Regions from separate parts of the Paenibacillus sp. Dod16 genome, predicted to be linked through region 3. Evidence: predicted binding sites of a transcription regulator. Region 3 holds the regulator's gene; each other region holds the start of a gene.
What was found. Region 3 encodes Rex, which represses fermentation and respiration genes when NADH is low (regulators of the CRP and FNR family bind a similar motif). Its sites were predicted from a motif close to TTGTGAAATATTTCACAA; they were not measured.

Region 1 (3,284 bases), 170 kb from region 3:
GGTCGTTGTCGAAGGATCCGGCTCAACCTCCGAGAAGACTTCGATGGCTACCGGCACTCTGCGCTGACGCAGATAGTGCTCTACCCGCTCCACATAACCCAGCTTCACCATCATGGGGTCGGTAACGATAGCGACACGGGTGATTTCCGGCATTTTCGCAAGATACTGCGTCGAACCTTTTTCAAAGTAAATTTTGTCCGGCACTTTAAACCACTGCATATTCACGGTTCTGCGGTTCACCCTTTTCACGTTGATTAAATTGACGGCCGTCACGTTCGACGAAGTGGAATTACGTCCATACGAACCGCAGCCCAGCGTCAGCGATGGCAGATTCGTGTTGTAGATATCGCCGATACCGCCTTGCGAAGATGGCTGATTCACCAGGATACGGCAGGTTTTCATCCGATCCGAGAATTTCATGATGATGTCCTCATTGTGCGAATGGATTACCGACGAGTGGCCCATGCCGCCAAAAGCAACCATCTCTTCAGCGCGCGTGATGCCCTCTTCCGCATCTTTCACTTTATAGCAGGCCAGCACCGGGCTAAGCTTCTCGGCAGACAACGGATAGGCAGGTCCGACTCCCTCCAGCTCGGCGACCAGGATCTTGGTGCTTTCAGGTACCTCGAATCCGCAAGCCTCGGCTATCTTAGCTGCCGGCTGTCCGACGATAGTAGGATTTACCGCACATTTATCCGATATCATCGCATGCGCAGTCAGTTTCGCCAGCTCTTCCTTGTTGACAAAATAACAGCCGCTGGCAATCATTTTTTTCTTCACTGTATGATATATAGGCTCCTCGATAATGACAGCCTGCTCGGAAGCGCAGATCATGCCGTTATCAAAGGTTTTGGACAAAATCAAATCGTTCACCGCCTGATCCAGATCCGCGCTCTTCTCTATAAAGCAAGGCACGTTTCCTGGTCCTACGCCCAGGGCAGGCTTGCCGCAGCTGTATGCCGCTTTGACCATCGCCGAACCGCCTGTAGCCAGAATGCAGGCAACGTCAGGATGATTCATCAGTGCATTGGTTTTATCCATGGAAGGTGCTTCGATCCACTGGATGCAGTCGGCAGGAGCACCTTGCTTCACGGCGGCATCCCGCAGTATCCGTGCAGCTTCCCGGCTGCAGGCCTGCGCGGATGGATGGAATCCGAAGATGATCGGGTTTCTTGTTTTAATGGAGATCAGTGCCTTGAATATCGTCGTGGAGGTCGGATTGGTTACCGGTGTTATCCCCATGATAATCCCGATCGGTTCTGCTATTTTTTGAAAGCTGTCATAGGCGTTGTCTTCAATGATACCTACGGTTTTGTCGTATTTAATGCTGTTGTGGATATACTCCGTGGCAAACAGGTTTTTGATGATCTTGTCTTCGTACACGCCGCGTCCCGTTTCCTCAACCGCCATTTTCGCCAGCTGCATGTGCTTCTCAAGGCCTGCCATGGCCATGGCCTGTACAATCCCGTCGACTTGCTCCTGATTCAATTCCATAAACTTTTCTTTGGCCCGATTCGCCTTGTCAATCAGCCCCTGAATGTACTCCGACGCTGTTTGTCCTTTTACTTCCACCGTTCCTTTGCTCACAGCCATATCTCTCATCCTCCCATGATTCATGTTTCTTTCTACGCTTTGATCGTAACACAGCTGTTTCTAATTTCATGTGAATTATTTCACAATATAAGTATTTATCTTTTCTGTGTGATTTACACCTGTCTTCCCCTCCTTTCAAGTGAAAGAGATCACAAAGTTTGAAAATTCGCCACGATTTCCCTCTTAATCTCCCCCAAAAGTGAATGTTTTCACGTTATAATGTATTTAAAGATTAAACAGATCAAATTTTAGGATGTTAGGGGATACCAACATGAATACTGTAGACCATGTAATGGAAATCGAAAACTTAGGGAACACGCAGTGCTTCTCGGAGCAAAACCGCAACCGTCTGCTGGTCAGCATGAAGGAAAGGGTACTCCCTGAAGGATCCCATTTGTTCTGGGAAGGCGATTTCGCCGACAAGCTGTACTACGTTAAACAAGGAAGAATCAAATTAACCAAATCGACCGATGAAGGCAAAGAGTTGATTCTATATATGTACCATCCGGGAGACATGGTCGGGCAAGCCGATCCATTCTTCAGCAACAATCACAGTTTCTCGGCAGAGGTGCTTGAGGATAGCGTTGTCGGTGTCATCGAGCACAAGGATCTGGAGCTGCTGATCTGTCAGCACTGCGACTTCGCCATTGATTTTATGAAGTGGATGGGCATTCACCACCGCATCACCCAGACCAAATTCCGGGATCTCATGATGTACGGCAAGCCCGGCGCTTTAACATCGACACTCATCCGGCTGAGCAATACCTACGGGCAGCATCAAGCGGATGATACTATTCTCATCAACAAGAAGATTACCCACACCGATCTCTCGAACATGATTGGGGCAACCCGCGAAAGCGTGAACCGGATGCTGAGCGACCTGCGCAAAAAAGATGCTATCGAATATGCCGGCGGGATGATTGTCATTAAAGATCTTCCGATGCTGCAGGAAATCTGCCATTGCGAGCTGTGCCCGAACGAAATCTGCCGGATTTAATCGGCCTCCCTTCTGTGCATAATACACAGTCATCTGCTTACAATAACCTTGTCTTTCCAAACCAAAATAAAGGGAGTGCTCAGCATGCGTGAAGGTTTGATTCCTGCTGTTCTTGGAACTGTGGTTTCTGCTTCGGGTGCCGCTCTGCTTGGCAGCAAGTATAAACTTGCCGCAACCGGTATTCTCGGCTTCGGACTGGCTCATATTGTGCTTGGTGCGATTGACCTGGTGGAACATCGGTAAGGATTGGAAGACAAGATTCACATAGCTGTCCTATTCAGTCATTGAACTGAAGGGACGGCTTTTTATGTATGTGCCCGACGGGATCCCTCTTTTTTTGTTAGGAGACGTTCCGTGCAGGTCCCTCACTTTAATTAGACAAATGAAAGAAGCGGTCAACTGTTTGGTCGACCGCTTCTTTTCGGCTGTATATTATGAGCAGCCCCTTTTCTATGATGCCTACTATGCAACCTTCTTTTGCTTGCTCCCTTTTCCCGACGAGATAAACCAATACGTCATCCCCACAAACAATCCTCCGCCAAGAATGTTCCCCAGCGTGACCGGCACCATGTTGCTGATCCATCCGCCGATGGAAATGGCCTCGGGATGCCCCGGCAAAATCGTCGCGAGCGTCAGAAGTGTCATATTGGCTACGCTATGCTCGTACCCTGTCGCAATGAAAGCAAACAGACAC
Region 2 (3,284 bases), 170 kb from region 3:
TGAGCGGGCCTAAGCGCTTTAAGGATATTTCGAATTTGATTCCGTCCATGAGCGATAAAATGCTCTCCGAGCGGATGAAGGATTTGGAATGTGAAGGGATACTGATTCGTCATGTCTATCCGGAAACACCGGTACGTATTGAATATGAACTGACTGAAAAAGGCAAAGCACTTCGTCCGGTGATGGAGCAAATTGCATCCTGGGCAGAACAATGGGTCGAAAGATGAGTCATCTTAAGACTCCCCTTGATGATTAAACCCTGGCATGAGATATCCTCATTTCAGGGTTTTTTTTCTAAACGGAAGTATGGTTCCTGTTTATTTACGGCAAGAATATGTGGACATGCACCAAGCGGACGCAGCCGCTATATGATGTAAATAACGAGAGCGGCATATCAAGGAGGCGAGCCCATGACCAAGCGAACGTATATCTCCCGTTTCCATTATGGACAAGAGGACATCTCAGAACTTGAAAACGCTTCATTAAAAGTGCTTCATATTTTTGAGAAAACCAAGCGGATGCTGAGCCAGTATGTGCCGGACTCCCTGTGGTTAGCTGCTTCTGGAACAAGCCCGGAACCTGCAGAAAACGTTAACCAAAACGGTACCAGTGCTTCAGTCATGTTTCAGAAATGGGTCAAAGCCCCCGGCGGATGGAAGTTCATTGGTTATGAAACCGATCGATTTCATGCTACCGGGCAGAATAGGGGACGAACGGGAAGATTTCTGCAGATGATCATCTGGTCACTCTATGAGAAAATCGTGATGATGCATCCCTTCCTTGGCAGCGAGCCGTTTTTTGACGGGGAAGAGCTGGATGTGATTGCGAATTACTTTGTGCCTACGTATATCAGCGCCGTACCGTTGGTGGAGCAGGGAAAAGCCTTTAAGACCATACAGGCCGGCATCGTTCTGTATCAGGAGCATATTCAGGCGCCTGCCGTCACTATGCAATCGGATGGCGGCTTATTAGAGGGGAACTGGATGACCGGGGTAAATCTGGATGCGAAGGGGTTTGCGGGTATTCGCCCTTATTTAAAAGTGCCAAGCGGCGAACGAGCCTATATGGAAGCCGATATTATATAGAGGGTGTTCTCATCATAACCTTGTTCCGACGCGGACAGGGTTATTTGGTATTTTTGTTTAAAATTTTAACGATTTATGTGAAATATATCACAATAAATAATGCCGTCAGACGATATAATTTATGTGAAAGGAACGGAATACCACGATCTAGATAAACGTGTTGGGGAGGAATCAAACTTATGTCCAATATAAAGAGAGAAAAGTTAGTTGTCATTGGCAACGGTATTGCCGGGATTAGCACGGTCGAGCAAATCATTAAACTGGGTGGGAATTTTGACATCACCGTCATTGGACAGGAGCCTCATCCGAATTATAACCGCATTATGCTGTCGTATGTGTTGGAAGGCAGCAAAACCTTGGATGACATTGTATTGAATGATTGGAAATGGTACGAGGATAACCATATCACTTTGCATACGGGTGTCACCGTAACAGCCATTGATGGAGAGCGCAAGGTCGTGACAGCCGACAACGGATTGACGGTGCCTTATGACAAAGTAATGATAGCAACGGGCTCGAAGCCTTTTATTTTACCCGTACCGGGTAGTGACAAAGAAGGCGTTATCGGTTTCCGTAACATAGCCGATTGCACCCAGATGCTGGAGGCCGCTAAGGCCTACAAGAAAGCGGCAGTCATCGGCGGGGGGCTTCTGGGTCTGGAAGCTGCCAAGGGATTGGTCAGCCTCGGCATGGAGGTGACGGTGGTTCATCTCATGCAGGATTTGATGGAGAGCCAATTGGATTCGATGGCATCCGGCATGCTGAAAAGGGAGCTTGAACAGCAGGGTATCAACTTCTTACTAGGCAAACAAACAACCGAAATATTGGGAGATACCAGAGTCACGGGACTCCGGTTCAAGGATGGGGATGAGCTTGAAGCCGACCTGGTGGTCATGGCAGTGGGCATCAGAACGAACACGGGAATCGCCCAAGCGAGTGGAATCGAAGTAAACCGGGGAATCGTAGTTAATGATTATCTTCAAACTTCCTGGCCGGATGTGTACGCGGTTGGCGAATGCTGCGAGCATCGGGGCGCATGCTACGGCCTGGTTGCGCCGTTGTTCGAACAGGGACAGGTGCTGGCGAAGCATCTGTGCGGCGTGGAAGGCCAGCCTTACGAGGGAAGCATTGTATCGACGAAGCTGAAAATCAGCGGTGTTGATGTATTCTCTGCCGGAGAGTTCATGGAGCAAGCCGAACACGCGGTGATCACCGCGAAAGATGATTGGCGCAAGACTTATAAGAAAATATTAATCCGCGACAATATCATTGTCGGGGCGATATTGTTCGGAGATGTGAGCGATTCGGCAAGCCTTCAATCCATGATTCGGAAAAAGACAGCCATGACGGATGAGATTTACGATTCGATCATGGGCACGGATCGTGCAGGGACAGGAGGCGGCAAGGCATTTTCGCTGGAGAAGATGCCCGACGATGAGATCGTATGCGGATGCAACGGCGTAACCAAAAAAGCCATCGTGGATGCCATTACTCTCCAAGGTCATACGACAGTGGATGAGATCAAAGCTTGCACAGGTGCTACCCGCTCGTGCGGCGGCTGCAAACCTGTCGTGGAGCAAATACTCCAGAGCGTATTGGGCGATGGCTTTAAGGCCGCAGGCAAACAAGGCATATGCCCATGCACGACACTCGATCGGGATGAAATCGTCGCGGAAATCCGTGCGAAGGGACTTACCACGACGAAGGAAGTCATGCATGTTCTGAACTTCAGCAACCCGGAAGGCTGCTCGAAATGCCGCCCGGCCATCCATTATTATCTGGCCATGCTGAACCCGGAAACCCATCAGGAGGAGAGGGAATCCCGTTTTGTCAACGAACGGATGAACGCCAACATTCAGAAAGACGGCACGTATACGGTAGTCCCAAGAATGTACGGCGGCGTTACCACGCCGGAGGATTTGAAGAAAATCGCGGATGTATCGCTTAAATATAATGTGAAGGTTGTCAAGGTTACCGGCGGACAGCGTCTGGACCTCATCGGTGTTAAGAAGGAAGACTTACCGAGCGTCTGGGAAGAGCTCGATATGCCGTCGGGTTATGCATATGCCAAATCGCTTCGGACCGTGAAGACCTGTGTAGGATCCCAGTTCTGCCGTTTCGGTACGCAGGATTCGATGGGCATGGGAGCATTCCTCGAGGAGAAATTCGAAAGACTGGATTTTCCGGCAAAATTTAAAA
Region 3 (3,284 bases):
GTGAAAGCGAATCACCAGCTGCTTCCGAGTTATGAGCGTCTCGTCATCGATGAAGCGCATCATCTGGAGGACGTCGCGGGCAAGCACCTAGGCTTGCAGATGAAATATTTTTCGGTTGTCCATACGTTGACCCGTATGTACAAAGACAGCCGAAGCGGTCAGCTTCCGGCTCTTCGCCAGCTGCTGCAAGCGTCGTCCCATGAGAAGGCTGTTGAGTGGTCTTCCATCATCGACCGGATTTATCCGGATCTGATCACCGTCAAAGAGAATTGGGACCGGCTCAGCGATCAATTGTTCGGACTGCTTCCGGAGCGCGGAGACGCGACTCCGGGGGATGCCGGTCAATTCTCGCTTCGCTTATCGCCTCTGAAGAAGCCGAAGGATTGGAATTCGCTGGCCGAGCTGGAGCATCAAATTCATCTGGCGCTCGGCGATGTCGTTCGCAAGGGTGACAAGCTGATTGCCGAAATGAAGGAAGATCTGGATGATTACAGCGCGGACAGTCTGTTAACAGACCTATCGGGTCTATTTAAGGACCTGGCGGCACACCGCGAGGACCTGAGGACCTTCATGTCCCTGAACGATGAGGGCACGGTATACTGGATGGAGGCGAACGGCAACTTCCGCGGCAAATCGCTGCAGCTTTATGCGGTGCCTGTCGACGTCAGCACCCACTTAAAGGAATTGTTTTTTGACAAAAAACAAAGCGTGATCCTGACATCGGCGACCTTGTCGGTGGACAAATCGTTTCAGTTCATGATCGAGAACTTGGGTCTTCAGGAAGCGGCAGATAACGGCAACCTGAACACGGTCCTGCTGCCGTCCCCGTTTAATTACAGGGAGCAGGCTCTCCTTGTTGTGCCGCGCGATTTTCCGAGCTTGAAGGGCTCGGTCGGGGATGCACTCTTTGTGAATACACTTGTGCAATCATTGGCTGATACGGCCATCGCAACGCATGGTCGCATGCTTGTCCTGTTCACCTCGTACCGCATGCTGCGTCAGGTGCATGAGCCCTTGAAGGAGGCGCTGGGATCCAGCGATATTACGGTACTGGGACAAGGGATGGACGGAACCAGCCGTACCAAGTTAATCCGGAGATTCCAGGATAGCAGCGCTTCGGTTCTGCTTGGCACCAGCTCCTTCTGGGAAGGAGTAGATATACCCGGTGAGGCGCTCACCTGCCTTGCCATCGTCCGGCTGCCGTTCCAGCCGCCGAATCACCCTCTGGTCGAAGCCAAGAGCGAGCTTCTGCAGCAGCAGAAGAAGAACCCGTTCATGAAGCTTTCGGTTCCGCAAGCGGTCATTCGCTTCAAACAGGGATTTGGCCGACTGGTACGGACCGCGCAGGATAAGGGGATTGTCATCGTTTACGATACTCGGGTCATTGAATCCTATTACGGGAAGTATTTCTTATATTCCTTGCCTGGACCGAAGATGGAGCACATGCCGACAGAGGGGATCGTTCCCCGAATTTCGAAATGGCTGCAGGAAGAGGCAGGCATAGGGAACCAAGCTGAATAAAGTGAAACCATGAACGAGCACAAACAAATGTAGTTATTAACCTATTATTAGGGGGAGCATGCATGAAATCGGAAAAAATTTCGGAAGCCGTGGTCCGCAGATTACCTGTATACTTGCGCTATTTGAATGAGCTTCAGAAAAGGGAGGTCTCCACGGTTTCCTCCCAGGAACTGGGGCAGAAACTGGACCTCAATCCTGCTCAAATTCGTAAGGACCTAGCGTATTTCGGTGATTTTGGACGGAAAGGGATCGGATATGACGTATCTTATCTGATCGAGAAAATTCGCCAGATTCTAAAGCTGGACCAGAAGATCAATGTCGCATTGATTGGGGCCGGTAATCTTGGACATGCATTATCGAATTACAATGCATTTCTGAAGGACAATATGAAGATTGTGGCGGTTTTCGATTCGTATTCTCCCAAAGTTGGTATGAAAATTAACAATTTGGTCGTACAGCCGATGGAGGAACTGGAGAAGACGGTTCATGAGTACGGCATTCGTATCGGGATTATCACCGTTCCGGATTTTGAGGCGCAGAATGTAGCGAATCAACTTATCGCGGCAGGCATCGAGGCTATCCTGAATTTTGCGCCGACCATCCTGAAAGCTCCACCCCATATCCGTATCCATACGGCAGATTTTACTACGGATTTGCAGAGTTTGGCCTATTATTTGGATAACGGCAAGGAGGATGCAGCACATGACGACAACGAAGTGGATGGTTAAAAACGGAACGTTTGCGGTACTAGAGGAAGGCAGATCCGTGTTACACGGATATATGGTCGTGGAGAACGACCGGATCACTTACCTGGGTGAAGAAGAGCCGACTGTCCAAGAGGGAACAGAAATCATCGACGGAACCCATCTGTTTTTCCTGCCTGGATTGGTGAATACGCACGGACATGCGGCCATGTCGCTTCTTCGCGGGTATGGCGACGATCTGGCACTGCAAGTATGGCTTCAGGAAAAAATGTGGCCGATGGAAGCCAAATTCACGGCCGACGATGTATACTGGGGAACCTCGCTCTCCGTGCTGGAGATGATTAAAGGCGGAACCACGACATTTGTGGATATGTATGATCATATGGATCAGGTTGCAAAGGTAGTGGAGGACTCAGGCATGCGCGGCGTTCTGACGCGCGGTGTCATCGGATTATGTCCGCCTGAGGTGCAGCAGCAGAAGCTGGAAGAGGCGGTTGCATTCGCGAAAGACTGGCATGGTCAGGCTGACGGTAGAATTACGACGATGATCTCACCGCATGCACCCTATACGTGCCCGCCGGATTTCATCGAAAAATTCGTGCAAGCGTCACATGATTTGAATCTGCCTTTGCATACGCATATGTCCGAAACGGAAACGGAAGTAGCTCAGAACGTAAATGACTACGGACTTCGCCCTGTTGCCCATCTAGAGAAGCTTGGCATGTTCTCCCGTCCAACGCTGCTTGCGCATGCCGTCCATCTGACCGATGAAGAAATCGAAATTCTGGCCAAACATCAAGTTATGGTTTCGCATAATCCAGGCAGCAATTTGAAGCTTGCCAGCGGCATCGCTCGCGTGCCTGCACTGCTGAAAGCCGGGGTCACCGTGTCTTTGGGTACCGATGGACCTGCCAGCAATAATAATCTGGATATGTTTGAAGAGATGCGGCTCGCCGCACTGATCCATAAAGGAGTAAGCGGGGATCCAACCGCAATTCCAGCATCCGAAGCGCTTCGGATGGGTACAGAATATGGAGCCAAGTCAGCCTTCCTTACGGA

Region 1: adhE (bifunctional acetaldehyde-CoA/alcohol dehydrogenase) is a predicted target of Rex. The motif match lies at 1,662-1,679, and genes of this name have one in related genera.
Region 2: nirB (nitrite reductase large subunit NirB) is a predicted target of Rex. The motif match lies at 1,161-1,178, and genes of this name have one in related genera.

The regions. Positions count from the first base shown of each region.
Region 1 covers NZ_JBNDYG010000005.1:286,873-290,156, forward strand. Annotated here, with positions in the region: gene adhE (bifunctional acetaldehyde-CoA/alcohol dehydrogenase) at 1-1,593, opposite strand, end outside; gene ACPV3A_RS06165 (Crp/Fnr family transcriptional regulator) at 1,865-2,590, shown strand; gene ACPV3A_RS06170 (asparagine synthase) at 2,675-2,833, shown strand; gene ACPV3A_RS06175 (formate/nitrite transporter family protein) at 3,053-3,284, opposite strand, start outside.
Region 2 covers NZ_JBNDYG010000005.1:291,602-294,885, reverse strand. Annotated here, with positions in the region: gene ACPV3A_RS06195 (winged helix-turn-helix transcriptional regulator) at 1-227, shown strand, start outside; gene ACPV3A_RS06190 (hypothetical protein) at 411-1,085, shown strand; gene nirB (nitrite reductase large subunit NirB) at 1,265-3,284, shown strand, end outside.
Region 3 covers NZ_JBNDYG010000005.1:119,833-123,116, reverse strand. Annotated here, with positions in the region: gene dinG (ATP-dependent DNA helicase DinG) at 1-1,521, shown strand, start outside; gene ACPV3A_RS05270 (redox-sensing transcriptional repressor Rex) at 1,584-2,249, shown strand; gene ACPV3A_RS05265 (amidohydrolase) at 2,224-3,284, shown strand, end outside.